DNA from 3 places in the uncultured Psychrobacillus sp. genome. Region 2 is predicted to be linked to each of the others. Evidence: riboswitches for the same ligand, from Rfam matches in the RefSeq annotation. Region 2 holds a riboswitch; each other region holds the start of a gene.
The links. Region 2 has a riboswitch for S-adenosylmethionine ahead of metK (methionine adenosyltransferase). Riboswitches for the same ligand answer to the same signal wherever they lie in the genome.
Positions count from the first base shown of each region.

Region 1: linked by a shared signal. The riboswitch ahead of Q0371_RS12905 (MetQ/NlpA family ABC transporter substrate-binding protein) and the one ahead of metK (methionine adenosyltransferase) in region 2 are both predicted to bind S-adenosylmethionine.
Region 3: linked by a shared signal. The riboswitch ahead of Q0371_RS05800 (PLP-dependent transferase) and the one ahead of metK (methionine adenosyltransferase) in region 2 are both predicted to bind S-adenosylmethionine.

Region 1 covers NZ_CALIED010000066.1:80,693-91,460, forward strand. The annotation lists gene Q0371_RS12855 (hypothetical protein) at 1-402, opposite strand, end outside; gene Q0371_RS12860 (hypothetical protein) at 648-923, shown strand; gene Q0371_RS12865 (MFS transporter) at 1,052-2,329, shown strand; gene Q0371_RS12870 (sugar O-acetyltransferase) at 2,437-2,997, opposite strand; gene Q0371_RS12875 (hypothetical protein) at 3,190-3,858, opposite strand; gene Q0371_RS12880 (hypothetical protein) at 4,106-4,315, opposite strand; gene Q0371_RS12885 (PaaI family thioesterase) at 4,533-5,009, opposite strand; gene Q0371_RS12890 (carbon-nitrogen family hydrolase) at 5,091-5,870, opposite strand; gene Q0371_RS12895 (pyridoxal phosphate-dependent aminotransferase) at 5,956-7,119, shown strand; gene Q0371_RS12900 (hypothetical protein) at 7,388-8,041, shown strand; SAM riboswitch class I at 8,367-8,480, shown strand; gene Q0371_RS12905 (MetQ/NlpA family ABC transporter substrate-binding protein) at 8,574-9,383, shown strand; gene Q0371_RS12910 (ATP-binding cassette domain-containing protein) at 9,566-10,585, shown strand; gene Q0371_RS12915 (methionine ABC transporter permease) at 10,582-10,768, shown strand, end outside.
Region 2 covers NZ_CALIED010000026.1:11,753-22,520, forward strand. The annotation lists gene Q0371_RS06655 (type II CAAX endopeptidase family protein) at 1-438, shown strand, start outside; gene Q0371_RS06660 (NUDIX domain-containing protein) at 553-1,026, shown strand; gene Q0371_RS06665 (prolyl oligopeptidase family serine peptidase) at 1,004-1,795, shown strand; gene Q0371_RS06670 (hypothetical protein) at 1,796-2,245, shown strand; gene Q0371_RS06675 (hypothetical protein) at 2,333-2,716, opposite strand; gene Q0371_RS06680 (RDD family protein) at 2,745-3,263, opposite strand; gene Q0371_RS06685 (hypothetical protein) at 3,331-3,807, opposite strand; gene Q0371_RS06690 (hypothetical protein) at 4,086-4,286, opposite strand; gene pckA (phosphoenolpyruvate carboxykinase (ATP)) at 4,546-6,132, opposite strand; SAM riboswitch class I at 6,349-6,466, shown strand; gene metK (methionine adenosyltransferase) at 6,658-7,854, shown strand; gene Q0371_RS06705 (gamma carbonic anhydrase family protein) at 8,067-8,582, opposite strand; gene Q0371_RS06710 (alpha/beta hydrolase) at 8,693-9,484, shown strand; gene Q0371_RS06715 (DUF4083 family protein) at 9,803-9,991, opposite strand; gene Q0371_RS06720 (malic enzyme-like NAD(P)-binding protein) at 10,190-10,768, shown strand, end outside.
Region 3 covers NZ_CALIED010000023.1:42,810-53,577, reverse strand. The annotation lists gene Q0371_RS05805 (homoserine dehydrogenase) at 1-330, opposite strand, end outside; gene Q0371_RS05800 (PLP-dependent transferase) at 455-1,747, opposite strand; SAM riboswitch class I at 1,869-1,985, opposite strand; gene Q0371_RS05795 (glycerol-3-phosphate acyltransferase) at 2,130-2,771, shown strand; gene Q0371_RS05790 (YdcF family protein) at 2,790-3,377, shown strand; gene Q0371_RS05785 (hypothetical protein) at 3,468-3,869, opposite strand; gene Q0371_RS05780 (DUF2087 domain-containing protein) at 3,986-4,741, opposite strand; gene Q0371_RS05775 (M3 family oligoendopeptidase) at 4,889-6,586, shown strand; gene Q0371_RS05770 (lysoplasmalogenase) at 6,771-7,424, shown strand; gene pepT (peptidase T) at 7,458-8,684, shown strand; gene Q0371_RS05760 (YhgE/Pip domain-containing protein) at 8,755-10,768, opposite strand, start outside.

The sequences.
Region 1 (10,768 bases), on a different contig from region 2:
TATTAAACATAAGGCGGGTCCACATTCTGTTGCCATTCGATGATTCAGCTCACCTGCATCTAAAACAAAAATTAATCTATAGCGTAAATCCCTTTCCTTCTCAGGCACCAATAATCCATAGTTAGGATAGTAATAAGTACCAAACTGAGGAATATGATAAATACACAACCCTGGATCTTTATGTTCTAGCATACTTAAATATGTGTTATTTAGTCGTTTTAAATCACTTAACATTTCCAGGAAATCTTCTTTTAAACAGCGTATTGATTTTGAATGTACGGCAGGGAAACTGTGACCAGAACGGAAACAAATGTTGAATTTTACGCTCATATCATTTACTGATTCTATATTTAATTCAACTTCACAAGTTGGTTGTTCTGTATAGTCTTTTAATATTGCCATTAATACATTCCCCTTAATCTATTATTTTTTTATCAAAATACATAAATTTATAGTTAACTATTAGCAACTTGTTTTATAGTAGTATTCCAACAAACCGTTGATACACCCTCCTTCCGCTTTTAAACTACTTCTATATTTAACGAACTTTGCTATAATTATACTAATTAAATAACCAATCCTGTCTAACCACTTTTTTAAAGATATAATCAAATAAGCCATAAAATATGACTTAACAAGGAGTAAATATGAAAAACAAAGTGATTGAGCAATACGAACAAGATGAGAATATGATGATTCAATTATTTGCACAATGGTGTATTAACCATGAAGTAGACCCTTTTGCACTTTATCAAACTGCCTATCCGGAACAAGCAACGAATGAAGCTTTAGCAAAAGCAGTAGAAGAAACAGAAATAAATGCTGTAGATGTAGACACTCAAAGCGTAATTCAAGTACTACAGTTGTTTGGCAATGACCCTCTAGCCTATGTTGTTTCCGAAATTTCAATTAAAATGAAATAAAGCTATTCACGGGGAATCCTCTCTCTTCCCACCATTATGGAACAAAAAAGAGTTGTAAAATTTCAGAAATTTTTACAAACTTTGTTACAAATCATGTACAATATTATCAGACGGGAAGGGGGAAAATGATGAAAAAGTTTACAAAGGAAGAAAATAGTTGGGCTCTCTACGACTGGGGTAGCTCCGCATATTCCATCATAATTACTACTGCAATTTTTCCTATTTTTTATAAAGGGTCAGCTACTGCTGCTGGCATTGATACAGCTGATTCAACGGTTTACCTTAGTTATACGATTGCGATTTTTACGTTTATATTAGCAATGATCGGACCAATCCTTGGTACCATCGCCGATTATAAAGGCTTTAAAAAGAAATTTTTCTATTTCTTTTTCTTTTTAGGAGTAACAGCAACTGCATTGCTTGCCTTTATCCCCTATGACAAATGGTATCTATTTTTAATATGCTATACTTTTGCTGCTCTTGGTGCAACTGGAGCCAATGTTTTCTATGATGGCTTCATTGTTGATGTCACTACGAACGAGCGAATGTCTCGAGTATCATCTAGAGGTTACGGTCTAGGATATATCGGTAGTGCTATCCCATTTTTAATCAGTATAGTCATCATTCTTTTGGCCAGCAATAATATCATTCCTATTTCAGATATCACAGCAAGCCGCATTGCTTTCCTAATCACCGCAGCTTGGTGGATCATATTCGCTATTCCGATGTTTAAAAATGTAAAACAGATTCATTATATCGAGCGAGAAAAAAATCCGATTACACAAAGTTTTAAACGACTTGGAAAGACGGTTAAGGAGATTCGTCAGTACCGGGCATTGTTTCTATTTTTAATAGCATATTTCTTTTACATTGACGGTGTAGGAACCATTATTTCAATGTCTACTGCCTATGGTACGGACCTAGGCTTAAAATCTACTGATTTAATCATTGTTCTATTTGTTACCCAGGTAGTCGCAGCTCCATTTGCAATTCTATATGGTAGGCTGGCGGTTAGATTTTCTGAAAAGAAAATGTTATATGTAGGGATTATCGTCTATACCATTGTATGTACGTATGCATTTTTCTTAGAGACTATCACTGATTTTTGGATTTTAGCTATGCTAGTAGCAACCTCTCAAGGTGGGATCCAAGCATTAAGTAGATCGTATTTCGGCAAGCTAATACCAAAAGAAAATTCTAACGAGTTTTTTGGGTTCTATAATATTTTCGGTAAATTTGCTTCCATAATGGGACCTTTATTAATTGGATTTACTACACAAGTTACAGGGAATTCCTCTTACGGTGTATTTAGCTTAATCATCTTATTTATTATCGGAATAATAGTATTGACACAAGTGCCAGAACCAGAAGAAGCACCGAAGCCAGTTCCAGTAGATGCAGTCTAATAGTTTGCAAAAAGTGAAATTGCCACGTGCAATTTCACTTTTCACTTTCTGTATGAGATTCTAAATTTGCTATACTTTTATGCTCCTGCTTCCCCCTAAGGAGGTCATTATATTTCAATTTCTTTAATTACTTTTGCCGGATTACCGCCTACCACCACATTCGCAGGCACATCTTTTACAACGACAGCACCAGCTGCAATAATAGCATTATCTCCAATATTGACTCCTGGATTGATAACTGCATGTCCCCCTATCCAAACATTATTTCCAATCGTTACAGGTTTTCCATACTCCCTGCCGGAATTACGTTCTCCTGGATGCAGAGGATGTGTGGCTGTATAAATTTGCACACTTGGTCCAAGCATGCAATTGTCCCCGAAGCGAACTTCACAAACATCCAATATGATACAATCAAAATTCGCAAAAAAGTTATCACCAACATGGGTATTATATCCATAATCAAATCTAATCGTTGGCTCCATATAAACTAATTTCCCTGTAGAACCTAATAAGTCCATTAGTAGTTCACGGCGTTTTTCCCCTTCACTTTCAATAGTCTCATTATAAATTCTTACCTTTCTCCTTGCCTCTTCCCTGTCTCTAACTAATTCGGTATCTGCTGGATTATACAATTCACCGGACAGCATTTTTTCTTTTTCAGATTTCATTTTTATCCTCCTCATCTTTATACTTAACTGGCATTATATCTCTTGACCAAAGCCTAACATATTTAAGGTAGTTCCAACTTATTTTTTCTATATTGATCGTTAGACTTCTCTTGCCATTAGTTTAGTTAAATTCAAAAAGACAACCCAGTAATTTATTGAGTCGTCTTAATTTCTTTAAATATTTATTTGAATTTATTTAGATTGGAGCTTATCTCTTATGAGCCTTCTCTTTGTCCAAATAAGCGTAAATAATAAGAACAATTCAAATGCATTCGTGACCGCACCGCTCTCTACATTGATAGGAACCGCACTACCAATTGTCATAACGATTGCACCTATAAAAAAGACTGGCCATTTTGTTTTCTTCCAAAGAATAGCACTAGTCACGATTAATACAAGTGTTACTAGAAGAATCATAATTGGTGGCCCTGAAGCTTCTTCTGTAGAGACATATCTAAGAACCCCATATTCCTCCTCAGCCTTTAATGTAAGCTGAGACGCTTCCAACCATATTTCAATACCTATTAAAATCAATGTATAAATAATAGCTGATATCGTAAGCCATTTTTTCTTAGCCCATGCTATTCCACTTTCCTTCAATGTACCAACCGCAAATAAGACAAGTAATGGAGTTAAAAATGCATGCGTCCAAAATCGTAAGAGATTCAAGGTTTCCAGCAAATCACCTTCACCGATCCATCTCCCTATACCAATTATTCCATTATCATAGATGAGTGCCAAAATAATAAGATACACAAAGCTTGTCCACTTGAAAACATCTTTTTTCTTTATTCCTATTAATCCCCAAATAAAAAGCCCTATATATGCCGCTGTAAAAAATAAGTACAAAATAGTATCCATTAGTTTCCCCTCCTTCATTACTTCTTTCCCATAAAAGAGGGGTTATAATCTTAAATTTAATAGTTGTTTTTAACAAACATCCTATGTTCCATTACTAAAAGTTTATCATATGTATAAGAAAAGCTAGAAAACAGGATCATAAGGCTATTTCAAGGAACTGAAATGCAATAAAAAGCTGAGAACTCCACCTATAGCTCATCATTGTGTTTCTGCCTATTAACGATTATATTTTTAATTTATCTGTAGTTTAATCAGTGTCGTCATTTTTGAATTGAATATATTTTTGCGTTAATAATCCCGCATGAAATACATTTAATAACATTAAAATGTAGAACACAACCGGTCCAAAGAAAAAACTATTACCATCATTAAATTGTATAAAAGAAAAGGAAGCAATAATAAAGAGAGTGGCAGTTATTGTGGAAAGTATTAATTGACCCTTTGCAGATTTTATCATTTTGTCCCTCCTTAAAGATTACAAATCATTCAACTCTACCTCAAAAACAATGACCTATATCGTGTCATTTAAAGTCTCTACATTGATAAACTCTTTAATATTTTAACATAAATATCCAGTTACAACATGGGTAACCGACCTTTGCAGAAAGTCACTATTTTCCTTTAATCAATAATAAAAACACAGGAAAAATATCCTGTGTTAACTGTTATATTTACTATTTCGCAAAAGTAGCAGGCATGACAACAGCGATTACTTCCCCTTTAGCACAAAGGACGTCTCCAGCAAACACCTCAGAAGTCACCTTCCACTTTTTCGGATGTATTTCTTCCACCGTACCGATAGCCTTAAGCTCAACCTTTTGAGGAGTCGGCTTTAAAAAATCTACGTGAAGAGAGCCTGTCACAAATCTTGGAGGCGCTTCGCCACTTCCAGGCTCAAAACCATTTTTTCGGTGAAGAGCAAGTGAAGCTGAGCCGGTTCCGTGACAATCTACCAAAGCCCCTATTAATCCTCCATATACAAAGCCTGGAATCGCAGTATGTTCTTCTCTAGGTTGATAAATTGTTTCTGTTTGCTCTCCATTCCAATATGTCTTTAAATGATACCCCTCTTCATTTAAACGACCACATCCATAACACCAAGCAAAATCATCCGGATACTCATCCTGTATAGCAATTTTGTGTTCTGTCATTATTTCTCCCCCTTTAACAAACCATACAAAAAAGCAAACTATCAGTCAACTTAAATATAGAGTTTTCAAAAATAAATATTATTATTTATATAATGATTCTCTCCTATCTTGAAAGACTGGAATTCTACCTCTTACTTCTTCTACAAGATTTAAATCAATATCTACTAGACCGTTAGTTTCCTCCTCATTACCTAACCATACTATTTCTCCCCAAGGGGCAATCACCATCGAGTTACCATTAAATTCATTGTTCGGGTCTTTTCCTACTCGATTTACTGCCACTATATAGCATTGATTTTCGATTGCTCTTGCCTGCAGAAGAATTTTCCAATGATCAATCCGTGCAGCAGGCCATTGAGCAGGCACAAATATTACTTTAGCTCCTAGTAAAGAGTGGGCACGAAACCATTCAGGAAAGCGAAGATCATAGCATATAACCCCTGCCATCGTTATATTATCGATTTCGAATAAGTTTTTTTCGTTTCCTGCTTTTAAATACAAATGTTCATCCATTAGCTTAAATAAGTGGGCCTTATCATACTCAGTTATGATATCTCCAGAATCATTTACAATATACATCGTATTATAGAAATGGGAATCCTTCTTTGTAGAGACAGAGCCACCAATAATGTGAATATGTAATTCCGTCGCTAGCTTGGTTAATAATTTCTTTGTATCGTTCCCCTCTTTATCAGCTATCTCTTCTAATCTAGTCAAATCATATCCCGTGTTCCACATTTCCGGTAAAATGACTAACTTAGCCCCCTGCTTTGCAGCCTCTCTAATCTTCTTTTCAACGTTTTCAAAATTTTCTTTAGGATTACCAAATGCTATATCTAACTGAACACAAGCAATTTTCATACCGACACCACCTCTAGACATAATACTAAAAAGGTTATAAGATTTGACTAATATATGCAACTATTTAGAAAAAGAGGTATTGCCCATGGAATTTTCTGATCGTTTAAAAAATCTTCCTCCCCAGTTTTTTGCAACATTAGTACAAAAAGTTGCAAAGGCTGTGGCAGAAGGAAGAGATGTAATAAATCTTGGACAAGGTAATCCCGACCAGCCTACACCGGATCATATTGTAAAAGCATTATCAAGTGCTGCTAAAAACCCTCAATCTCACAAATATTCTCCATTCAGAGGAATAAATGAGTTGAAGCAAGCAGCAGTAGATTTTTATGCACGCGAATACAACGTAAATTTGGATCCTAATACAGAAGTCGCTATTTTATTTGGAACTAAAATTGGTTTGGTTGAACTACCTTTAGCTTTGATGAATGATAACGAGTTAATGCTTCTTCCAGACCCTGGTTATCCAGATTACTTATCAGGTATTGGGCTAGCCAATGTACAATTTGAAACAATGCCACTATTAGAGGAAAATGGTTTTCTTCCAGATTACGAGCAGCTTTCTACAGAACAAAAAGAAGCTGCGAAACTGATGTATTTGAATTATCCTAATAACCCAACTGGAGCTTCTGCCACTTCAGAATTTTTTCAAGAAACGGTAGATTTAGCGAAGGAAAATGGTATAGCCGTTGTACATGACTTTGCGTATGGAGGTATTGGGTTTGATGGAAAGAAACCAGTTAGCTTTTTAGAAGCAAAAGGCGCAAAGGAAATCGGTATTGAAATGTATACACTCTCTAAAACCTACAATATGGCTGGATGGCGTGTAGGTTTTGCAGTCGGTAATTCTAAAATCATTGAAGCTATCAATATTATACAAGACCATCTCTTTGTCAGTCTCTTTCCTGCGGTTCAGTCTGCAGCAGCCGAAGCATTAAATGGCTCTCAAGAATGTGTAGACGAATTAGTAGCACTTTATGAAAAAAGAAGAAACATTTTCATAGAGGCATGTAGAAAAATTGGTTGGAACGTAAAAGCTCCAGAAGGCTCTTTCTTCGCTTGGCTTCCAGTTCCAAATGGCTATACTAGCGAGGAATTTGCAGACCTTCTTTTAGAAAAAGCTGATGTTGCAGTCGCTGCTGGAAACGGCTTCGGTAAGCATGGAGAAGGTTATGTACGGGTGGGGTTATTAGTTGATGAGGATCGACTCGTCGAAGCTGTAGAAAGAATAGAAAAGCTACAGCTTTTTTAACAAGTAAATCAGTTTCTGTTTTTAAAATAACCAGTATTTTATTTTGAAAGTTTACTTAAAACTTCTTGCAAAAGTTATTTAAAATGAAAATGGCTATGTTAAAGGCAAAGGTAGACTTATGTAAAATGGTATTAAAAAGTTTGTGAAAGAATGTATTTAAACTAACGCTCGAGGCTAGTTTAATGAACTCAAAGCCTATATATTAATTTATTTCAAAATATGAATGTAATTTATGTTACAATTGGTTAATTATTGTAGGAGGTAAAAAATGAAAAAAAATATTTTTATAGCGATTGTATTTACTTTAGTAGCGATATTTTCCTTCACTATCACATCAGAAGCTTCATCAACACAAGTTATGTGGGGGAAAACGGAATTAAAAAAAGGTCAGATTGGTAAAGTAACACTTTACGCAGATGTGGCAACATATAAGGCGGATGGCTCTAGAGGAAAAGTGTTACCAGCAGGTGGAGAGTATCGTGTCTATACATTCCGTACAGATATATACGGAGGAGAATACGGTCTAGGGGACGGATTGTTTGTCAATATGTACAGTGCTTTAAAGTATGAAACGCCTTCTAAAGCAAAACTTGCATTATTAGTAGATTCTTCTACAAAAGTTATGTGGGGAAAAACGGAACTTAAAGCAGGTCAAATCGGAAAGGTTACAATCCTTAAGGAAACTACTTTATTTAAAGTAATTAATAGTGTTGATGGTGGCGAACCTGGTCTTGAACCTATCCGACAATTAATGCCTAACGAAGAATTCCGAGTGTATTCAGCTAAACAACCACTTGATGGATATGTTCCCATGTATGGTCTAGGTGGTGGGTATTATATTGTACAAAACAATACCATGTTAAATGGAGTTACTGTAAAGTATGAAACTCCATCTAGAGCAAAACTTGCATTACTGAATTAAAATAGTCACCGAAGGGGCTTTAGTAAAAAAATGCACATAAAAAGTGAGCTTGGAGATACATTTCCAGCTCACTTTTTATATGAATTTTAAATCACCCCTTACCTTTAACATAACCATGAAAATAAAGCGTAAAGCTAAATGTAAACCTTTTAAATGCTCCCATCTTAGTATTTCCACATAAATCACTTTTGTATAATTATTTATATAATATTCTATTTGAATTTTTCTAAACAATTATAAAAATATAAAAATATCTATTGACTTCAATAGAGCAGTGTAGTAAATTCTTTCTATAGTAAAAACGAAAAACTTAATAGATTATTATCTCTTATCAAGAGTAGCTGAGGGACTGGCCCGTTGAAGCTCGGCAACCATCTATACTAAAAAAGTATAGAAAGGTGCTAAATCCTGCAAAACATTTTGTTTTGGAAGATAAGAGAGGACAATACATATTTGTGTGCCTCTCTTTCTTTTGAAAGAGAGGCTTTTATATTTATTCGTTTTTATTAATACATATTCAGGAGGAATTACAATGAAAAAATTTAGCTTAGTGTTATCAGGAGTTTTATTAACAGGGTTGCTCTCGGCTTGTGGTGATGATGCTACATCAGGACCATTAGATGAAAATAAATTAGTTGTTGGCGTTACGTCAGGTCCACATGAACAAGTTACTGAGGTTGTTGCTGAAATTGCAGCACGTGATGGACTAGAAATTGAGATTAAGGCTTTTTCAGATTTCATACTTCCAAACACTGCCCTTGATGAAGGAAGCTTGGACGCAAACAGTTATCAAACTCTACCTTTTCTTGACTCATTTAACGAAAATAATGATACAGAGCTAGTACCAGTCGCTGAGACTATTTTACTTCCAATGGGCGTTTATTCTGAAAAGTATACATCCTTCGATGAACTGCCAGATGGAGCTACCTTTGGACTACCGAATGATCCAACACAAGGTGCACGAGCTTTAGACATATTAGAAGTAAATGGTTTTATCAAAGTGAAAGAAGGTAAAAAAGGAAATGCTTCTATTCATGACATTGAAGAAAACCCTAAAAACCTTGAATTCGTTGAATTAGAGGCAGCGCAAATAGTAAAACAGCTTAGTGAGGTCGATGCTGCAGCAATCAATTCCAATTATGCTTTAGAAGCTGGTATTAACCCTGGAGAAGAATCAATTTTGTTAGAGTCAGCTGATTCCCCATACGTTAACCATATTGTTGTTCGTAAGGAAAACGAAAATGATCCTGCCATCCAAAAATTCATTAAAGCATACCATTCCGACGAAGTTAGAGAATTTATTGAAGAAGAATTCCAAGGCTCCGCACTAGCAGGTTGGTAAATTAGAAAAGCGTAGGCGCCTATCTCTAATCGACAGGCAAATGGGAAAATGCGAGGAGGCAGGTCCACAGCCACCAGAGTATTTTCCCATTTGACCCCGAGGGGCAAGGCGCCGAAGCTAGACATCAAGAAAAACGCAAGCGTATAGCTCTGCCGGCGTTTCTTTAGAAAGGAAGATCATTCATGATAGTTTTAGAAAATATTACCAAAGAATTCAACAGTAAAAGTAGTACGGTAAAGGCTGTAAATAATGTAAGCATACACGTAAAAAAAGGTGAAATTCATGGGGTTATAGGCTATAGCGGTGCAGGGAAAAGCACGCTCATTCGCTGTGTTAATCTCTTAGAGAAACCAACATCCGGAAAAGTATACATAAACGGCAATAACATTACCCCCCTCCCCCCAGCGAAGCTACGTATGGTACGAAATAAAATAGGAATGATCTTTCAAGGATTTAACCTTCTAAAAACAGCAACTGTTTATGATAATATTGCCATTCCATTAAAGCTACTCGGCTATGATAAAACAGAAGTAAAAAGTAGAGTAGAAAAGTACTTAGAAATAGTTGGTTTATCTGATAAGTATAAAAGCTATCCAAACCAGCTTTCAGGAGGGCAAAAACAACGCGTCGCAATAGCTAGAGCCCTTGCACAGGAACCCGAAGTACTATTAAGCGATGAAGCAACAAGTGCATTGGATCCTGAAACTACTGATTCCATTTTGGATTTGCTATTAAAAATAAATAAAGAGCTGGGTATCACTATTCTACTAATCACTCATGAGATGAATGTCATTCAAAAAATATGTGATCATGTGTATGTAATGGAAAAAGGAGAAGTTGTAGAAGCAAACACTGCGATTAACCTTTTTACAAAGCCAAAGCATCCAACTACAAAGAAGTTTTTAAGCACAATCAGTCAACGAAATCTATCCCCGTCTCTAATTTCTCAGCTCCATGTAACAGGTGCTGTTACACGTTTAACTTTCGTTGGAGAGAGCACTGGTAAGCCCTTATTAGCAGAGGTTAGCCAAAGATTTGAAGTCCAGCCTAATATATTAACCGCCAATATCATCGAGTTGAAAAATGGGATTGTGGGTAATATTGTCATCCATTTAGTCGGAGACCCGGACCAAGTTCAGTCTGCAATCCAATTTCTAAACGAACGCGGTGTTGAAACAGAAAACTTGGAGGTGCACTCATGAGTGGAATTGAACAATTTACCAATCAATGGCTCCCATTAATCGGAAAAGCCACCATAGAAACTTTCCAAATGGTAGGGATTTCTTTATTAATCTCCATCCTAATCGGTATTCCCTTAGGTATACTAATTGTTTTAACGAGACCTGGGCAAGCATTACAAAATGCAATCGTATACCAGTTAAGTA
Region 2 (10,768 bases):
GGAATTATTTGCTTAATAGCTATTTATAGTTTTGCCTACTTACTTCAATCGATAGCTATAGATCAAGAAGGCTTGGAAGTAGCTCTTGTCCAATGGGATTTTACAGGAGCGAAAGTAATTTTCCTTGTACTTTTCCTTATTTTCATTAACCCTATATTAGAAGAGTTTTATTGGAGAAGGTTTATGTATGACCGATTACTACATCGACTTGGATCAAAGCTTACAATTATTATAACGGCATTTTTTTATGCCCTATATCATTTTGTAGTGGTCATGCCTATTTTCCATATACCTGTTTTCGCTACCTTGATGGTATTCCTTGCAGGAATTATGTGGGGCATTTTTCGCTCAAGATTTCATACTATTGTTCCATCCATTGTCAGTCATAGTATAGCGGATTTAGGAATCATGCTTGTTTACTTGTTTATTATTATTTAGACTCCTGGTTTAGTTTTATGCTAAACCTTTTTTTATTTGCCTATGATAAACTTTTAAAGTAAATATAAGTCAAACAGCAACATCAAGCAATGAAATACAAGGGAGCGTACATATATGATTTCTTTTAATGATTTAAATGGATATAGGGTGGATCTTAGTTTTGAAAAAGATAGCTTTTCAATAGAGCCTCAGCATGTGCTCGTTTTAGCACAGAAAGGTCATAAATGGTTGCTAACTAACCATCCTAAAAGAGGGATAGAGTTTCCTGGTGGTAAAAAAGAGGTATATGAAACTATAGAGGAAGCTGCTATCCGAGAAACTTTAGAAGAAACAAATGTAGCAGTATACCGTTTAGAATGGTTTGCCGAATATGTAGTTCATGATGTGAAACCATTTTGTAAGGCGGTATTTATAGCAGAGGTGAAGGATATACATACAGAGGCAGTGAATTATGAAACAGATGGAGCAGTCTGGCTCACGTCAAAAGAGCTAGAAGCTTGTCCGAATTTATCCTTTCATATGAAGGACAAAGGAATGGAAGTCATTCTTAAAGAGGTGATGATTTATGAAGAAAGATGGAACGATTGATAAAATTCGTGTGTATCCGTCTCCAAATCCGAACGTGCATTTAAAAGAAATTACATACTGGTCCTGTGGCTTACGGATAAAAGGAATGCTAGCATACCCGATTAAAGAGGGAAATTATGATGGAATGCTATATTGCAGAGGAGGTATCCAAGGGGTTGGTATGGTTCGCCCTGCACGAATTGCTCAATTTGCTTCTCAAGGACTTGTTGTCTTTGCCCCTTATTACCGTGGAAATCGAGGCGGAGAAGGACGAGATGAGTTTGGTGGCGAGGATCGATGGGATGCCGTTTATGCGGTGGATGTATTAAAACAATTTTGCAACCCCGACAAAGTCCATCTATTTGCCTTTTCTAGGGGTGGCATGATGGCCTTATGGACAGCTGTTATAAGGGAAGACATCAGCTCGCTTGTTTCCTGGGCGGGAGTATCTGATATTTATCTCACATACGAGGAAAGACTGGATATGCGAAGAATGATGAAGCGCGTAATAGGTGGAACTCCCTCCAACCGTGAGGAAGAATATGAGGGAAGAAATGTATTAAATCAAATCGAAGAAATTCATGCCCCTGTGTTAATCATTCATGGGAGAGAAGATGTGAATGTATCAATTGAGCATGCAAAAGTGTTAGAACAGGCTTTAATAGGGTATAACAAAATTGTAGAGACATGGTATTATCCAGACTTCACACATTACTTTCCTTCTAAGGTAAATCGACAAGTAGTGAAGGACGTGTGTTTATGGATGAAAAAACATGGAGGAGGCAAATAAGTGGGTCAGTTAGTTGTTAAAGTAGAGTCAATGAGTTTAGAGGAAAAGGCGGTGTTCCCAACAGATTTAAGCTTTTGGGAGGACTTATGGGATCAGTATACGAATGAGTATTCGGAAGTAGTGATACATTGCTGGGCTGAAGAAGAGGAAGTAGTCAATGAGCTTTCCGAAAAAAGCTTTGAGGCACTGAATGAAGGGTTAATGAAGGTTTTTACCGTAAATTTAAACGATGAGAATAGATTATTTTTCCGAAATTATTCTCAAGATCCAATCGGGGGACTGAAATGGTTCACCATGTTTTTCAATACAAATGGAGAAGAACAATTAGAGATTGGGCAATATGGAGCTGAAATCATTTTTTCAAACGTAGATGAAGAAAAGGCTGAAGAGATAAAAGCAATATTCCCAATTTCAACTGAAATGGAATATCATGACGACTTTGAGGAATAGTATTCCTTTATATACGGGAGGAGGTAATGGACATAGTCTATTACCTCTTTTAATTTTTGTCCGTTAATTACAGATTCGTGCGAACGTTTAGTTTTCACTGAATAACGAATTTAATTTCTCCAATATTTGCTCATTTTCATTGTAATAAAAATCATTTATTTGTGTAGTAGAAAAGGAGAGGGTTAAATTTTTCCCGTCAAAAAGATCAACATTATATAGAGAACCAACTTGCCCCTCTTGGTTTGTAGAAGGTTCAAATACTATGTTTTTTATACTATCAAGCCAAAAGTTTATAATTGATTGATCTGTAATCTCTTTAAGTTCTCCATTACCGTGTCTAATCTCTATTTTGGATACTTCTGTTAAGTCTCCTGAGTAAATCTCCTCAAACGTCATAGGTTCAAGCTTGGAACAGCCTGTGATGACTAATATCAGCACCATTGTGAATATTGCTAAGCAGAGTTTTTTCAATTGATTTCCCCCTTGTTCCACTAAAGTTTCATCTCTTAACAACCTCTGTTTCTGCCAGAATATCATACAGAGATTGTTTTTTCTTAGTAAAAATGGCGGTCAAAATGTATGCAAACATAAGTGTATAAATCAGTCCACCAACCAGATAGTAGGAGAGTGGTATTTCGCCATCACCTATGTAAACGAGCCGATAAACAAGGAAATGTGACAACTCCCATGGTAAAAATTTTAGGACGGTTCGAAAAGTTGCTCGGAAGAGTGTTATTGCTTCTCCGTTTTTATAAACCACTTGTATACCAGTTTTTCTTTTTCCAATAGACTGCCCTCCAATAGATGAGTCAAAAACTATAAAATATAGCGACACCGGAAAAGTTACCATTAAAAAACCTGTAACCTGAGCTACTATTAAAGAACCATTGAAAAACTCTTGTAAAGATGGGAACAAGAAAACATTGATAACAAAAAGAAGGGCTAAATAAACTAGTATAAAAATGTAATCAATCATGAAGGCCTTAAAACGGAGTAGAAAGGTAGCATTCATTCTCATTAACATAACCTCTTTCATATGGAGTTGTACGTATGACAAAGACGATGGACATTCACACTGTTTTAATTTAAATAGTAAGGGTCAAATAGAAGTATTTAGTGTCGTGTAATAAACTGCTTAAATCAAAAGACGCTTTAAAGGCAATATACACAGCAATGCCTACAAAAATAGTTATCATTGCACTGCCATCTTTAAGCATCTTTCTATTTTTTTTATAAAGGATAAGCGTGGTAATAGTAACAATTAATAAATATGATACCGATGTAATAAGTTTTACTAATACTAATTTACTGTCAATTACAGCATTCCTAAATTTTAATAAATCTTCTTTATTATCAGTACTCTCTTCGATAATCGTTATATCCTCTTTGTATCTAACCTTCCATAAGTTACTATTCTTCTCTTTTATGACAGTGTATTCATAACCCAAAACTTTCCCCTCACTAATAACCCCCAAATATTCCTGTGTGTCTTCTTCACCTTGAGAACAAGCAGATAGAATTAAGGTGACGCAAAATAACATTACCAACAACCATTTCTTCATTTTTGCGACTCCCATCTTTCGATAATTTTAAGAGATGTATAGTAGAACCACTTCTTCATTGGTTATATTCTGCCGTTTGGTTTCTTCAAATTCTATGGAAAATATTCTAGTTAAGATGTAGTGCTTAGGTTTATGATCGGAGTCCAAGCATAAGCGGCTCAGGAGAGGGGATTTCCTAGGAAATAGTTAGCTGTGTATTTCAACAATATAAAAGAAAAAAACGCTACGAATTTGAGCGGTTTTTTCTTTAAGTACTTTATCATTTTATTGAAATATGGCTAGTTAGTAGCAAAACTGGATAAAGCGCTAAGAGAAATGCTCCATGCAATTAGCATAAAAGTAGTGGTCAACCAAAATGTATTTTTAGTAGTAGATTCATCGTTCTTTACTTTTTTTATTATTTCTACTAGGTTAAGACAAAAAATAATAGCTAATATCGGCATTAAAACAGCTCCAATAATTACTAAGAGTATAAACATAGATTAATTTCACCTCCATATTAAGACAATCTTAAATATATTCTATCATAAATTTCTCAATATTTCTAAAAATATCCAATAATAGAAACGCTTCAAAACGGCACATGTTTTTCCTTTTTCTCTCCAACACAAACCCATTAGACATATTTAACTTTAATCAAAAAAAGCTCCGTCAATTTTACATTCAGAGTAAAATTGCAGAGCTTTTTGTTTTTAGAAGTAGGCTTTTTTTGCATTAGCCGCTTAAGTTTAAATTGAATTAAGCAGTAGGACCGCCTTTTAATGAGATCTCTTCAGAGACAGTTCCAAACTTTTCGAAGTTTTCGCGGAAGGATTGAGCTAGCTCAGACGCTTTTTGATCATAAGCGGCTTTATCTTCCCATGCGTTACGAGGGATTAATACCTCAGAAGGAACTCCGTCAATGCTAGTAGGAATATCTAATCCAAATACTGCATCTTTAGTTGTTTCTACGTCAGTTAATTTACCTTCGATTGCAGCACGAACCATCGTACGCGTGTAAGAAAGCTTCATGCGGCTTCCTACACCATATTCTCCACCAGTCCAGCCAGTGTTTACTAAGAATACTTGAGCACCGTGCTCATCGATTTTCTTCCCAAGCATTTCAGCGTACACAGTTGCATGTAATGGTAGGAATGGAGAACCGAAGCATGTTGAGAATGCAGGTTGTGGAGAAGTAATTCCACGCTCTGTACCAGCAAGCTTAGAAGTGAATCCACTCAAAAAGTGATACATTGCTTGCTCTTTAGTAAGCTTACTGATTGGAGGTAACACTCCAAATGCATCTGCAGTTAAGAAGATGATTGTGTTTGGGTGACCAGCAACAGATGGATCAACAATATTATCTATATATTGAATTGGATAAGCTGCACGAGTATTTTCAGTTAATGAGCTATCCGTATAATCAGCAGTACGAGTAGTAGGGTCTACAACTACGTTTTCTAAAACTGTACCAAATTTGATAGCGTCAAAAATTTGTGGCTCATTTTCTCTTGTTAGGTCGATACATTTTGCATAGCAGCCGCCTTCGATATTAAATACACCATTATCAGACCAGCCGTGCTCATCATCACCAATTAGTTTTCTTCCAGCATCAGCAGATAATGTAGTTTTTCCAGTACCTGATAGACCGAAGAATAATGTTACATCACCTTTTTCTCCAACGTTAGCAGAGCAGTGCATAGGCAAAATATTTTGTTCAGGCAATAAATAGTTCATAATAGAGAATATAGACTTTTTCATTTCTCCTGCGTATTCCGTACCACCGATTAAAACGATGCGTTTTTCCATGGATACAATGATAAATGTTTCTGAATTAGTTCCGTCAACAGCAGGATTTGCTTTGAAGTTCGGAGCACTAATGACAGTGAAGTCTGCTTTATGAGATATTAACTCCTCTTCAGAAGGACGAATGAATAATTGGTGAGCAAACAGGTTATGCCAAGCGTATTCGTTGATTACTTGGATGCTTAAACGTGAATCCTTGTCTGCACCAGCGTATCCTTTAAAGACGAATAGTTCATTTTTTTCCTTTAAATAGTTCATAACTTTTGAATATAATGCTTCAAAGTGCGAAGATGAGATAGGTTGGTTTACAGATCCCCAATCGATTTTGTCTTTTGAGATAGGTTCCTCAACTATATACTTGTCTTTTGGAGAACGTCCTGTATATTTGCCCGTCTCTGCTTTAACAGCTCCAGTGGAAGTTAGTACTGCTTCTCCTCTTGACGTAGCTTTTTCCACTAATTGTGGTACTGATAATTGCAGGCTAATATTATTACCAGCTAACAATTCGTTCAGTTCGCTCACAGTATCGATTGAATTCATATAGTATTACCATCCTTTATTAAAGTTTTTAGCTCTTCACGGAAACATCATAAAGAGGATTTTTCGTTGATATGTGAAATAGTATAACACATTAAACTAAATAGTCTACACTAATTAAAGCTCAAAAAATGATTTTTTTTGTAATTGTGAATAAATAACAAATTTACCTGTTGACTTATTTTGCTAATATACGTATGATGGTGAATTGAACGGATACTCTTATTCCGAGCGTGTGGAGGGGTTCAGGCCCTATGAAACCCGGCAACCTGTAATTATACTTACGTTACAAAGGTGCCAAACCTGATACAAGGTGAAATTCCTTGATTGATAAGAGTGAAAGGTGTTTATGATATTAATCCCTTTCCTCATGTAACTACGTGAGTGAGAGGTTTTTTTATATTACATCGCCCTAAATCCTTGTGTGCCAAGTCCGAAACGGCTTCAAGTTTACTATAGGCTTGACATGGGAATGAGTACCGTATCAATTCCTGAGAGAAATCTCGCAGGACATAGGAGGGAATTTTTTTGACACAAAGACGATTATTTACATCGGAATCAGTAACAGAAGGTCATCCAGATAAAATTTGTGACCAAATATCAGATGCTATCTTAGATGCGATTTTAACGGAAGATCCAAACGCTCGTGTAGCTTGTGAAACAACAGTTACTACAGGTTTGGTTTTAGTTGCTGGAGAAATCACAACCTCTACTTATGTAGACATTCCAAAAGTAGTGCGAGCTACTATTCAAGAAATTGGATATACGCGAGCTAAATATGGTTTTGACTCAGAAACGTCAGCAGTTCTTACAGCTATCGATGAGCAATCGGTTGATATCGCTATGGGAGTTGACCAAGCACTAGAAGCTCGAGAAGGTTCGATGTCTGATTCTGATATTGAAGCAATCGGAGCTGGGGACCAAGGTTTAATGTTTGGCTATGCTTGTAATGAAACACCAGAGCTTATGCCACTTCCAATTAGCCTAGCCCACAAATTAGCTCGCCGATTAGCTGAGGTTCGTAAAGACGAAACATTAGATTACTTACGACCAGATGGTAAAACACAAGTAACAGTAGAATATGACGAAAATAACAATCCAGTTCATATCGATACGATTGTTATTTCCACACAGCATCATCCGGAAGTAACGTTAGAACAAATTCAAAAAGATTTAAAAGAACATGTTATTAAACCAGTAGTTCCTACTAATTTAATAACAGACGAAACAAAGTACTTTATCAATCCGACTGGTCGCTTTGTTATCGGTGGTCCACAAGGGGATGCAGGTTTGACAGGTCGTAAAATTATCGTAGATACTTACGGTGGGTATGCTCGTCATGGAGGAGGAGCTTTCTCTGGTAAGGATCCAACAAAAGTAGACCGTTCTGCAGCTTATGCAGCTCGTTATGTGGCAAAGAATATTGTTGCAGCTGGTCTTGCTGATCGTTGTGAGGTACAGCTTGCTTATGCAATCGGAGTAGCACAGCCTGTATCAATTGCTATTGATACATTTGAAACAGGTAAAGTATCCGAAGCAGATTTGGTAACTTATATCCGTGAGCTATTTGACCTTCGCCCAGCTGGCATAATTAAAATGTTAGACCTTCGTCGCCCAATCTACAAGCAAACTGCTGCTTACGGACATTTTGGACGTACTGATATTGATGCACCATGGGAAAGAACAGACAAAGCAGAGCTATTAAAGCAAAAGGCTGGTCTATAAAAGAGTCTTCTATTACAGAATGCCTCTTATAAAAACAGAAGGTATTAAGAGATTGATCTCTTAATACCTTCTGTTCTTTTTATACTTTTATACAGATGATCTGAAAACTAAGTGTATTTAAAGGAGATTAATAATTGGGTGCGTTTACTCTTTATGGATTAATGGGTATAAATTATATAAAATATAAGTATGGTTAAATTTTTTAATCATTTTTAAATTGGTTTTATCGATTTATAGTATTGTCCTTTTTCAGCATACTCATGAATAATTCGTTGCACATCTTTTTTATCTTCCTCATTTAGTTCTCGTATAACCTTTGCTGGACTTCCAAAAGCAAGCGTATTAGGTGGAATTTTTTTGCCTTGGGGAACCAAGCTTCCTGCTCCAATAAAAGCACCCTCACCTATTTCAGCGCCATCTAATATAATGGAACCCATGCCAATTAAAGCACCTTTTCGGATTGTGCAGCTATGTAAAGTGACCTGATGGCCGACAGTGACCTCATCTTCAATGATTAATGGGTTATTGGGACTTTGGTGTAGGCAACTTAAATCTTGAATGCTTACTCTACTTCCGATCACAGTAGGGGCAACGTCCCCTCTAATTACCGTATTAAACCAAATTGTAGTCTCTGGTCCGATTGTAACATCCCCTGTAATTGTGACATAATCAGCAATATAAACTGATTCATCGATCGAAGGTTTCTTATCTTTGTAAGGATAAATCAAAATAGACACACTCCTTTATTTTATTAGAATATAATTAATCCTATCAAACAAATGGGAAGAAGGAAATAAATAGTACGTGGAGAGTGTTTTAGAAATGAGGTATGTTGAACATGTGGAAATGGGAATCAGATGAAAAAGCAAAAGCAGTAGTAATAATTGTTCATAGTGCCTATGAGCATCACAGACGCTATGCTTGGTTAATCGAAAAATTGAGAAGCTCTAATTGCCATATAGTAATGGGAGATCTGCCAGGACATGGGGAGTTGGTGAGAGCAAAAACCATCCATGATGAATCTTTTGATCTTTACAAAGAATACATAAAACAAGCAGTACAGGTGGCAGTTTCCTATGATCTTCCTATATTCATCATTGGACATGGTCTTGGGGCAACCTTGGTGATGAAAATGTTACATAAAATAGAGGTCCAGTATGCGGGTGTTATCTTGACATCGCCATGGCTACAGTTAAACAAGCTTCCATCTAAATGGACGAAGACTTTAGCTAAAATCTCCGTACAGCAAAAGATAAACCACGATATTCAGCTCAAGGAACTCACTAGAAACTACGGCGCTTATCAAAATCTAGTTGATGATCCTTATTATCGAACAATAATTTCACATGGCTGGTATAAAGAGCTGGAAAATGAGATGAGAACGGTTAGTCAATATCATGAATCTATTCCTAATGTTCCTTTACTATTGATGACGGGTGAAAGAGATAAAATTACGGATACAGCAGCTGCTAAAGTATGGCTGAAAAAACAAGAGCTTTCGGATTATCAATTTAAGGAATGGAAGAATTGCTTTCATGACTTGTATCTAGAGCCAGAAAGAGAAGAAATATTTACGTATTCCCACTCCTTCATTAATAATGTATTACGATCCATCGGGTATATCGTGTAATAATTAACTGGCCACTAGAAACTGAAGTACTAATAGAAATGCTTCAATCGAAACGAAGGACATGTTTAATTTGAATTACAATTCCTTAAAATATACGAACGAATAATCCATCATTTGAAAAAAATATAATAAACCTTAATAAGTGACTAGGACAAAGCCACCTTAGAAATAAAAAACCACTAAAATTTTACGAACAGTAGAATTTTAGTGGTTTTTCTTCGCTATGGTACTCCGCTCGAACAAGTTTTTCCCTCTATATCAAATAGATATGCTTACTATTTCAAGACCTGAAAGGGAGACTAATTATGTTCAGCTTTTCTATTTTGAAGATTTATTCTCTTCTAACAACATGATAATTTTGTCCAATTTTTTGTCAATATCTGATTCAGAAGAGGTATGAGACGATCTTGGTGTGGTATTTATTAATAGTCTTCTTATAAAAAGTGTGAATGATATTACTCCTAGCATGATTAAACTCAAAATAATGATTAACGTAATAGTATCCATAATGACCTCCTATATTTTCCTAATTATACCACTTTATGATGGTGGAAAAAGTAATTTTAAAGAGAAGGGTTACATAGATAAGGTGAGCACCTACTTAACTATCACTTTTATCTATATTAAATGTTTCATTATCAAACAAATAGAATTTTTGTGTTATAATCATATAATTCAAAAATAGTGAGAGATTAGGAGAAAACTATGGAAAACCAACATATTATTCGTAATATAATAGTAGAAACACCTTCTAAACCTGGTAACTTTGCTAAGGTAGCAACTGCAATTGGAATGGGAGAAGGCGATATAGGGGATATTACAACTTTAAAAAGTGGTGCTTTAACTACTATTCGCGACATATCTGTTACAAGCAAGTCTAAAAAAGATTTTGAGAAAATTATAAGTAATATAGAAGCTATTGGAAACGGTGTGAAGATTCAAGCGATCAGTGATGATGTGTTGAAAGCGCATGAAGGTGGAAAGATTGCGATGAAGAGCAGATATGACGTTCGTTCACTAGGAGACCTTCAAAGAATCTACACACCTGGTGTTGCTAGCGTTTGCATGGAGATTGTCAATGAACCAGATAAGGCTCAATATTTTACGTCCATCGGAAATTCGGTAGCTATTGTTACGGATGGAACTGCTATATTAGGGTTAGGTAACATAGGTTCTGTTGCAGGTATGCCGGTAATGGAAGGGAAATCTGTACTGTTAGATCAATTTGTAGGATTGAGCGGTATACCGATTCTATTAGATACGAGCGATCCGGACGAAGTAGTA
Region 3 (10,768 bases), on a different contig from region 2:
ATATTTAGAGAACATGACTTTATTTGCAGTAATCACGTGACAGCCTTTGTCAATCGCTCTGCATAAATAGCTATATGCGGGCTCTTCGTTGACAATTGCCTCAAAAACTACCTGGAGTCCAGGAATATTCTCAATATCCTCAAAGTCGTCTGTTACCAAAACTCCTGGAGTTTCAGGTCTTTCTTTTGCTAAATTATTTATCAGGATTGCACAAATCTCAATATCCAACCCTAATGATTTTTTTAAGTCTTCTCTTTTTTCATTTACGATGTGATAAATCCCTTGGCCGACTGTTCCAAACCCTAAAATCGCTGCTTTTATTTTTGCCATGCTGTCTCCTCCAAAATGAATCTGTACAATTGAATATAAATAATCGCACTTGTGTAATATTTCAATAAATTTATTGACTATTTTACATATTGTAGACTATTTTTATTCATTATACAATAGGATTCTATCTAGAGAGGACATTTGTTTTTCTCAAAAGTACTTTTTCGAGTGCATTTTGTAAGTCTTCAACAGCCTCCAAGCCAACAGACAAGCGGATTAGATCCTCTGTAACACCTGTTTTTACTAAATCCTCTGGAGTAAGCTGTTGGTGAGTAGTAGAAGCTGGGTGGATAATTAAGGATTTTGCGTCTCCTACATTAGCAACATGAGACCAAATTTCAATATTATCAATAATTTGTCTACCTGCTTCTCTGCCTCCCTTCACTCCAAATGTCAGAATAGAACCGAAGCCATTTTTTAAATACTTTTTAGCCAGCTCGTGCGTTGGATGGTTTTCAAGCCCTAAGTAGTTAACCCATGACACTTCCTCATTTGCATTTAAGTACTCTGCAATCTTCTGTGCATTTTCGTTATGTTTTGGCACTCTTAAGTGAAGTGTTTCTAGTCCTTGAAGAAAGGAAAATGCTGCCTCTGGGCTAAGAGTAGGACCAAAATCCCGAAGCAACTGAACTCTTAGCTTAATTGCAAATGCCACATTTGGTACGTCGATTCCATAACGTAGCCCATGATAAGTAACATCAGGCTCTGTAAATCCTGGAAATTTATCGGAGTTCCAATTGAAATTCCCTCCATCTACTACTACACCACCAATTGTTGTCCCATGTCCTCCAATCCACTTCGTTGCAGAATGTATAACAATGTTAGCTCCATACTCTATAGGATTTGAACCAAAAGGTGTAGCAAATGTGTTATCTACTAATAATGGAACTCCTACTTCATTTGAAATCTTTGAAACAGCTTCTACGTCTAGAACATTTAAGCTTGGATTTCCAATGATTTCTGCAAAGAAGCCTTTCGTTTTGTCTGTAACAGCTTTACGGAAATTTTCTGGGTCAGAGGAATCTACGAATTTTACTGTAATCCCATAACGTGGGAGTGTATGTGCAAATAGATTAAAAGTTCCTCCGTATAAATTTTCAGCAGCTATAATTTCATCTCCAGTTCCAGCAATGTTCAAAATAGAAAATGCTATGGCTGCTGCTCCTGAGGAAAGTGCTACTGCTGCTGTTCCTCCTTCCAGTAATGCAATTCTTTGTTCAAAAACATCTACTGTTGGGTTTGTGATTCTGGAATAGATATTACCAGTCTCTTTCAAGGCAAATAGATTTTGTGCATGCTCTGTGTTTTGAAATACATATGAGGTTGTTTTGTAAATAGGTACTGCTCTAGATCCTGTCACTGGATCAGGCGTTTGTCCACCGTGTAATAGAAGTGTTTCTTTTTGAAGATTAGTCATTTGAATTCCTCCGATTTAGTAGATTAGATGGATGCTGGAGGCCAGAGAGGATTATAGAACTGACAACTATAAAAACCCCTCTTCAATTAAGAAGAGGGGTCAAATTGATGACATGTTCCTCCTCTTATCTTCCAAATTCTATTAAAGAATTTGTAGGATTTAGCACCTTTCCAAGTTATAGAACTTGGTGGTTGCCGGACTTCTTAGGGCCTATTCCCTCAGTCACTCTTGATAAGAGTATTTGATTAGTATTCCATCTTGTTACACAGTATAAGTCTCCATATATTTAGATGTCAAGTCATTTTATAAAAATTCTGAAACTTCTTCTTTTTTTAATCGTTTAATATAATAGATAGAATAATTTTATAAGGGGTGTCATAGAATGATTGTTTGGATTGTTAGCATTCTCCTAACAGGCTACATTATTGGTTCGCTACATGGATCTAAACTCGCTCAATGGATGAGTGGAGTTAATATAAAAAAAGAAGGTCTAAATAATTCCGGAGCATCCAATGCTACTGTCGTACTTGGCTGGAAGTATGGTGTTTTAGTGGGAGTCATAGATATATTAAAGGGTGCCATTATGATTATTGGCGTACGTGTACTTTCTGAGCAGTGGAGCTTGTTTAGTTCATCAGAGCTGGATCTACTTCTTTATCTAGCTGGTGCCGCGGTTATTTTAGGACACAACTTTCCAGTTTTCACAAAATTTAAAGGTGGGAAAGGCACAGCCTCCATTATCGGGGTTTTACTTGCATTACATTGGCCGGTCGGACTGGCTGGATTGCTTATATTAATCTGCGTTACACTTTTAACAGATTATTTGTTGATTGGGGTTTTGTTTTTTTACCTCATATTTTTAGGAGCCTCTGTCTGGACAGCAGATGGAACAGGGCCAATCTTAATAGCAGGCTTCCTATTTTTAATGGCTTCCTTCTTACACATAGAGAATGTCCAACGATTAATACGGAACGAAGAAACAAAAATTTCCTCTGTTATAAAGAAAAAGAAGCCTTCGGTTTAAAGGAAAAGAGTGAGTTAAATGAGCAAAAAAAAGAGGTGGATTGTGGTCATTCCATTCATAATAATCGCATCGAGCGGATTAGGTATGTGGATGCTTACAAGTAAATGGCTCGAGGATGGGTTAAAGCCTAAGGCCGACGGTTCCAATGAGTATGCCATTGTGTTAGGGGCCAAGGTCAAAAAAGGGCACATCCCTTCTCTAGCACTTCTTTATCGTTTGGAAGCAGCACTAGATTATGCTGAAAAATACCCATCTGTAAAACTTGTTGTTACTGGAGGACAGGGACAAGATGAGGATATAGAAGAAGCTATAGTCATGAAGAACTATCTCGTAGAGAATGGAATTATGGAGAGTCGAATCATAGTAGAAGATCAATCTACCTCTACGTATGAAAACCTTTTATACTCTCAACAGCTTCTCCCTGACAGCGTTACCTCTGTCACAATTATTACGAGTGATTTCCATTTACAGCGAGCAAAAATTATAGCTGAGGGAATAGGATGGGACGCAGACGTGGTAGCAGCTAGGACACCACAAATTTCAGAGGCAAAACTACGTTTGCGCGAAAGAGCGGCCTTGCTAAAAACCTTTGTCTCCGGAGAATAACAAGGGAGGGATAAAAAAAGAAGAGTAGCTTTGCTACCCCCTTCTTTCTCCCTCCCCCAGCTCGCTCATTTGCGAATTATAGGAAAGTTATTAACCCTCGACCAGTGCATAATATTTCAGAAGTTTACCTTCTAATTCAACGAGTAAAATAGGGCCTTCTTTTTCTATAGTAGAAAAAATATTTGAACCCACAGGGAGCTTATTCGACATTTCATCTTCAAAGTCTGTGTCTGAATCATTTCTTATTTTTATTTCCCCTACTTGCTCGCCTTTTGTTAAAGTTAGTTCCTCAACCCAGTCAATTTTAGTCTTATAAATCACACCATCGAGTTGAAAAATATCGGCTTCAGGGTCTAATGTTAAAACCTCTTCCGCATCAGGATTTTTAGTTTCATGAACTTCTATTTTTTCTGTGTTCAATGAATTAGAACATCCAACAGCAGTTAATAAAACGAAAATGATCAAACCCCAAAATAATGCAAGTTGTCTCACGTTATCCCCTCCTTACATTGTTAGACGGACAAGGGTGGAATAAGTTACCTTTCAATACTTTTATATATGGTCTTTATACTTTTCTAATTATGAATTGGATTCAATTCCCTTCTTCCTCATCCTTTTAACCAATAAGCACTACCATCATCTTCTCTATCTAAAAACCCGTACTCTACTAAATAGCGTCTGAGGGTTACATAGTCATCGTATATGCTTTTTAGAATTTCATTTATTTCTTTCTCGCTATACTGCTTTTCCTTGTCAAATTGCTTAATAATTACTCGTAGTGTTGCAAGCTTTTGTTTTTCCTTTTTCGGAAACTTAATCATCCGACCACTTATTCCCTCTGGGAAGAATTTTTTCTCTACTTCTGCTTGTTCATCAGCTGTTATATTATAACGATCGTCTACCATCGTAGCGTTTTTATGAATTGGCAGGAAATTAGGGGCATGTCTGTCCTTTTCCTTCAACAGCTCCATCATTGTCAAAAATATCTTTGCTTGGCGTTCCTTTTCCTTCAAGACAAATCGATGATTTCGAATAGTCGAGGCACTCCCTATCTCTAACTCCTTTTGAATTTCTAAGTCACTTCTCCCTTCATAAAACAGTTGCAATAAGCTATTTTGATGGTCCGTCAAGCCAGTTAGCTTTTTGTTTAAGCCAATTAAATGATCAAATACAGAGTTATGTTGTTTCTCTATATGAAGCTTCATAAATCGCTCCGATTCATACAAAACATTATTTTCAGGATATATTAAGCCCTTTTCAACTTTCTCCCCACATAATAAACATTGATAGCATTCCTTTTCCTCCACATACCCTTTTTTCATCTCTTCCATAGATGCGTCCAAAAAGTTTTCAATTACTCTCATAACAAACATAACTCCTTTTCGTTTGTAAATATACAAACATTTTATATTAATATCTATTTTAAATCAAATTAAATAATACTGTTGCAATTTTTCTGAAAATAATAAACAATTAAAAGGAAGGATTACAAGAAAATAGGGGGAAATACATTGGTTACATTCAAAGAATACGAATACAAAAGACCAGATTTGCAAGAAATGAAGACAGCTTTTCATAGTTTATTAGATAAAATGAAGGAAGCTACTTCTGTAGAGGAGCAAAATTCAATAATTGAAGAGATTAACTCGATTCGCAACAACTTCTCTACTCAAGCAAACCTTGTTTATATCCGAGCTTCTATCGATACAAACGATGAATTTTATCAAAAGGAACGCGATTTTTTAGATGAAATCAGTCCCGAGGTAGATGAGCTTGTCACAGAATACTACAAGGTTCTTGTAGCTTCCCCATACCGCAATGAGCTAGAAAAAAAGTGGGGCAACCAATTATTTGATTTGGCAGACTTTCAGATTAAAGGATTCTCTTCAGAGTTGATCGGCTTAATGCAAAAGGAAAACAAACTAACCTCTGACTACTCTAAGCTTGTTGCATCTGCAGAAGTAGAGTTCGAGGGAGAAAAATATACACTAGCACAGCTTGGAAAGTTTACAGAGTCTACAGACCGCGAAATAAGAAAGAAAGCTAGAGAAGCTTCTATTGGGTTTTTCCAAGAAAATGAAGCCAAATTTGATGACATCTATGATCAACTTGTTAAGCTACGTCATGAGATGGCAACTACTCTTGGCTACAAAAACTTTGTAGAGCTTGGTTATATTCGGATGAACAGAATCGACTATAATGCGGAGATGGTAAAAAAATTCCGTGACCAGGTTCGTGATTATATAGTTCCTCTTGCCAATAAGCTACACGAAAGACAGGCTAAACGCATTGGTGTAGAGAAGCTTAAATTTTATGATGAACCACTTAACTTTTTAACTGGAAATGCAACTCCACAAGGTTCTCCTCAATGGATTATCGACAATGGAAAGAAAATGTATGAGGAGCTTTCTCCAGAAACAGCGGAATTCTTCCAGTTTATGATTGACCGGGACCTAATGGATTTAGAAGCTAAAAAAGGAAAAGAAGCTGGAGGATATTGTACATTTATCGATGACTATGAATCTCCTTATATTTTCTCTAATTTCAATGGAACATCTGGAGATATTGATGTGTTAACTCATGAAGCAGGTCATGCTTTTCAGGTTTATACAAGTAGAAATATCGGGATACCGGAATATATCTGGCCAACGTTTGAATCCTGCGAGATCCACTCGATGAGTATGGAATTTTTCACTTGGCCATGGATGGAGCTTTTCTTCAAGGACCAAACAGAGAAATATAAATTTGCCCATCTAAGTAGTGGTCTTCTGTTCCTTCCTTACGGCGTGGCAGTAGACGAATTCCAGCACATTGTATATGAAAATCCAGAAATGACACCAGCAGAAAGAAAAGCAGCATGGAGAAAAATTGAGCAAACGTACCTCCCTCATCGTGATTATGATGGAAACAGTTATTATGAGGCTGGTGGCTTCTGGCAGCGCCAAGGACATATATATGCAAGTCCTTTCTATTACATCGATTATACGTTGGCACAGATTTGTGCATTCCAATTTTGGAAGCGTTCAAGAGAGGATCGTGACTCTGCATGGAAGGATTACTTACACCTTTGTAAACTTGGGGGCTCTATGTCCTTCACTAAGCTTGTAAAAGAAGCTAACCTCATTTCTCCTTTTGAGGAAGGATGCGTCGAATCTGTAATTGGTACAATTGAGGATTACTTAAACAGCGTAGATGATGCGGCTCTTTAAAAAGGCAAGCTGAGTTACGCTAACTATACAAACATTTATAGAGGATGGTCGTGATTTTCGTCACGGCTATCCTCATTTTGGGTATTAGCCTTTTTGTATTTGTTAGAATCTTTTAGATAATGCGCTCATACAATAGCAGGTAATTCATAGAAGATAACGAATGTAAGTATAAAGGGGTGTTATTATGTCAAGTAAAATATTAGCAATTACAATTGCGATTATGGGAATTATTTATATATTTTTGATACCTCATGATCCGGTTGGTATTAAAATAATGTTCAAACTTATTCCTATGCTGCTTATTATTCTTTTTGCAAGTGTTCAACCACCTGGTTTACCCAAGAGCTACAAGACACTTATCATATTAGGATTATTTATATGTATGCTAGCAGACGGACTAATTTATTGGTTTATTATTGGTCTCATCACATTTTTAATAGGACATATCGTTTATATTTTTGCGTTCAGAAGAATAAAGAAAAACACAATCCCTAAGTGGGCAGCAGCTTTGTTACTTCTTTATGGGCTTATTATGATTATTTGGATTGCAGGCACCTTATGGACTGAAGGAGAATTTGTTTTAGTAGTTGCTGTTGTTCTGTATATAGGTGTTATTTTAACTATGGGCTGGCATGCATTACAGACAGGTAATAGGTTCGCCATAATTGGTGCCATCTTATTTATATTCTCTGATTCCATCCTAGCGATTAATAAGTTTATAGTAGCTATCCCTTATGAGCATGCACTTGTAATGCTCTCCTACTATGGTGCACAATTTCTCTTCTCATACAGTATATTTTCGCATTATTCCTCAACACGGAATAATCTGTTAAAATAAATATATGCTTTGCATATTGGAGGAGATTTTATCATGAAAGAAATTCTTATCGATCGATTAACTAGATACGCTAAAATAGATACACAATCCAATGCCGCTAGCTCTTCTTGTCCTTCTACTGAAGGTCAGTGGGACTTACTTCATTTATTGGAGAAGGAATTAGCAGAACTTGGGATGGAAGAGATCACATTAGATGATAATGGATACTTGTTTGCCTCTCTACCAGCTAACACAAATAAGGAAGTACCTACAATCGGCTTTTTGGCACATGTGGATACAGCAACAGATTACACAGGAAAAAATGTAAATCCTCAGCTAATTGAAAGCTATGACGGACGAGACATTCAACTGAATAAGAATACTGTTATGTCAATTGCAGACTTCCCTGAATTAACAAAGTACGTTGGTCAAACACTAATGACTACAGATGGATCGACCTTATTAGGAGCTGACAACAAAGCAGGTATAGCTATTATCATGACTGCTATGGAATACTTCCTTCAAAACCCCGAAGTAAAACACGGGAAAATTCGTGTGGCCTTTACGCCTGACGAGGAAATAGGTCGCGGACCACATAAATTTGATGTAGAAACATTCGGAGCTAAATACGCGTACACAATGGACGGAGGTCCACTTGGAGAACTGCAATATGAGAGCTTTAACGCTGCTAGTGTTAAAGTTACTACCCATGGGAAAAGTGTACATCCTGGCTCTGCTAAAGGAAAAATGGTGAACTCCATTACGATGGCAACTAAATTCCAATCCCATATGCCTGTGGATGAAGTTCCAGAAAAAACTAGTGGGGACGAAGGTTTTATTCACTTGATGTCCTTCAACGGGGATGTAGAAAAATCAGAGCTAGGCTACATTATTCGTGATCACGACCGCCAAAAATTCGAAGCTAAAAAACAACTGTTTCTAGATGTTGCAGAAAAATTTAAAGCTGAATACGGAGAACACGCAATCGTGGTGGATGTAAGAGATCAATATTATAATATGGGTGAAAAAATTACACCTGTTATGGAAATTGTAGATATTGCTAAGGATGTTATGATTTCCTTAGACATAGAACCATTAATTATCCCTATCCGTGGCGGGACAGATGGCTCTCAGCTTTCCTTCATGGGTATGCCAACACCAAACATCTTTACAGGTGGAGAAAACTATCATGGGAAATATGAGTATATCTCTATAAATGCAATGGAAAAAGCTACAGAAGTAATGAAAGGGATTATTCAAACCTTTGAAAATAAAGCATAACTAAGCTATAGATAAAAGAGACACTTGCCATATTTAGCGAGTGTCTCTTTTACCGTTTTAGCATATCTTATTACACTGTAGCTTCTGTTACTGGATTTCTTTCTGCAATGTAGCGAGATACATGCTTGTAGCTGACAGCAAATACGATAAATGTCAGTACAAGGAATGCCACTAAGCAAATTAGAAGTACAAAACCATTTGCCAGCATAAACCCTGGATCTCCTAAAGAAATAACGGATTTAAGCCCTGCATTAGAATACGTTAGCGGTAAGAATTTACTAAGCGCTTGTAAGTTCTCCGGTAACATAGGTATTGGTAGGTTCGAGCCTGTTGTAGATAATTGAAGAACGATGAATGCAAGAGCAATAAATCGACCAATATTACCTCCTAATGCTATCAAGAAGAATACAATAGACATAAACGCTAGACTTACAAAAACAGTAAACAGTATAAATAATCCCGCATTAGTAACCTGAAGTTTCAAGAAGAATAATGAAAATAAAGATACTAATAAACCTTGAGCAACTGCAAATAATGAAAGCTGCATAAGTTTACTTGCATACCAGCTAAATAATGAACCTGGCAAAGTAACTGGTCTTTTGAAATCAACGATAAAAGATAAGATTAAAATTCCAACAAATAAAGCTAAAGAAATAATATATGGGGCTGTAGAATCACGGTAATAATTATAGCTGTTCACCGTCTCCCCCTTAAAACTAACCGGATTAGAGAATTTAGCTATATTAGCTTCACTCACCTGAATACCATTTACTTGTTCCGCTCCACCTGCTAAGCCAGTTTGAAGCTCTTGGCTTCCAGATTGCAATTGATTTGCACCATCGTTTAGTGATGTTACCCCTAAAGTCATTGTCTCCCAACCAACTGCAACAGTTTGGTTACCATCACTAATTTGTGTAAGCCCTGCCTTTAAATCAGTAACTGCATTGCCAATCTTCGTCCATGAACTTGCAACAGTGGCATTCCCATTAGCCACTTGATTTGCCCCTGTTTTAAGTCGATTGATCCCAGCATTAGCTGCCGTTTGTCCTTCTACCAGTTGATTGATCCCAGCATTCAGCTGCTTAGACCCTGTGGTAAGCTGAGTCGCTCCAGCAACTAAAGCGTCAGCACCCTGCTTTAATGGTTGAACTTGCTGATCAAATTGAGTGAGACCTTTTGAAATTGCATCACTTGTACCTACAAGCGTCATAAATTCCACATCTTTTGCAAGCTCAGGATGTTTTGCTAAATAACCCTTCAAGCCTTCCGTAAGATTTTGAGATCCTCCTGAAAGCGTTTTCGTAGATTCTGTCACTTTAGCAATTCCACCTGCTAACTGCTCTGCCCCTGGTTTCAACTGTTTTTCTAAGCCTGCAGATAATGTGGAACTGCCTGTGTTAACAGTCTTTAAACCATTCAATACCTGGTCAGATCCAGCTTTTAGAGAATCTAAGCCTTGCACAACCTCTTTTGATCCTGCAGCCAGCTTTTTAATGTCATTCTCTCCGCTTTTAATCGAGCTAAGTAATTGGCTAGCTCCATCCTCAGCAGTTTTAGCTCCAACTGCAAGCTTCTGAACATCTCCTGATTTTTCGTTTAAAGATTGTAGCAGTTGACTTGTACCTGCCGAAAGACTTGTTGTACCCTCATACAATTTGTTAGAACCATCAGCACCGGAAGCAAATCCATTAGAAATATCACCAAATCGTGCAAATAATGTTTTGGTGTAGGTTTCCGTAATTTTGTTTCCTAGCTGTTCACGAATTTTTTCTGTAGCACTTTTCGTCACCTGTGAAGCCATGAAGTTCAAGCCTTCATTTTGTGTATAAATTATTTCTGCTACCTGTGGATTAGCATCTAGCACGGTTGTTACCTTGCTAGAAAAGTCCTCTGGAATCTCAATCGTCATATAATACTTCTGACTCTTGAGTCCTTTTTCGGCTTCCTCTTTCGAAACAAAATCCCATCCTAAGGCTGGATTTTGCTTCAAATCTGCCACTAAATCATTCCCCACATTTATTGGGGCTCCCCCTGATTCAGCACCTGCATCATTATTAACAAACGCTACAGGTAAATTATCTAGA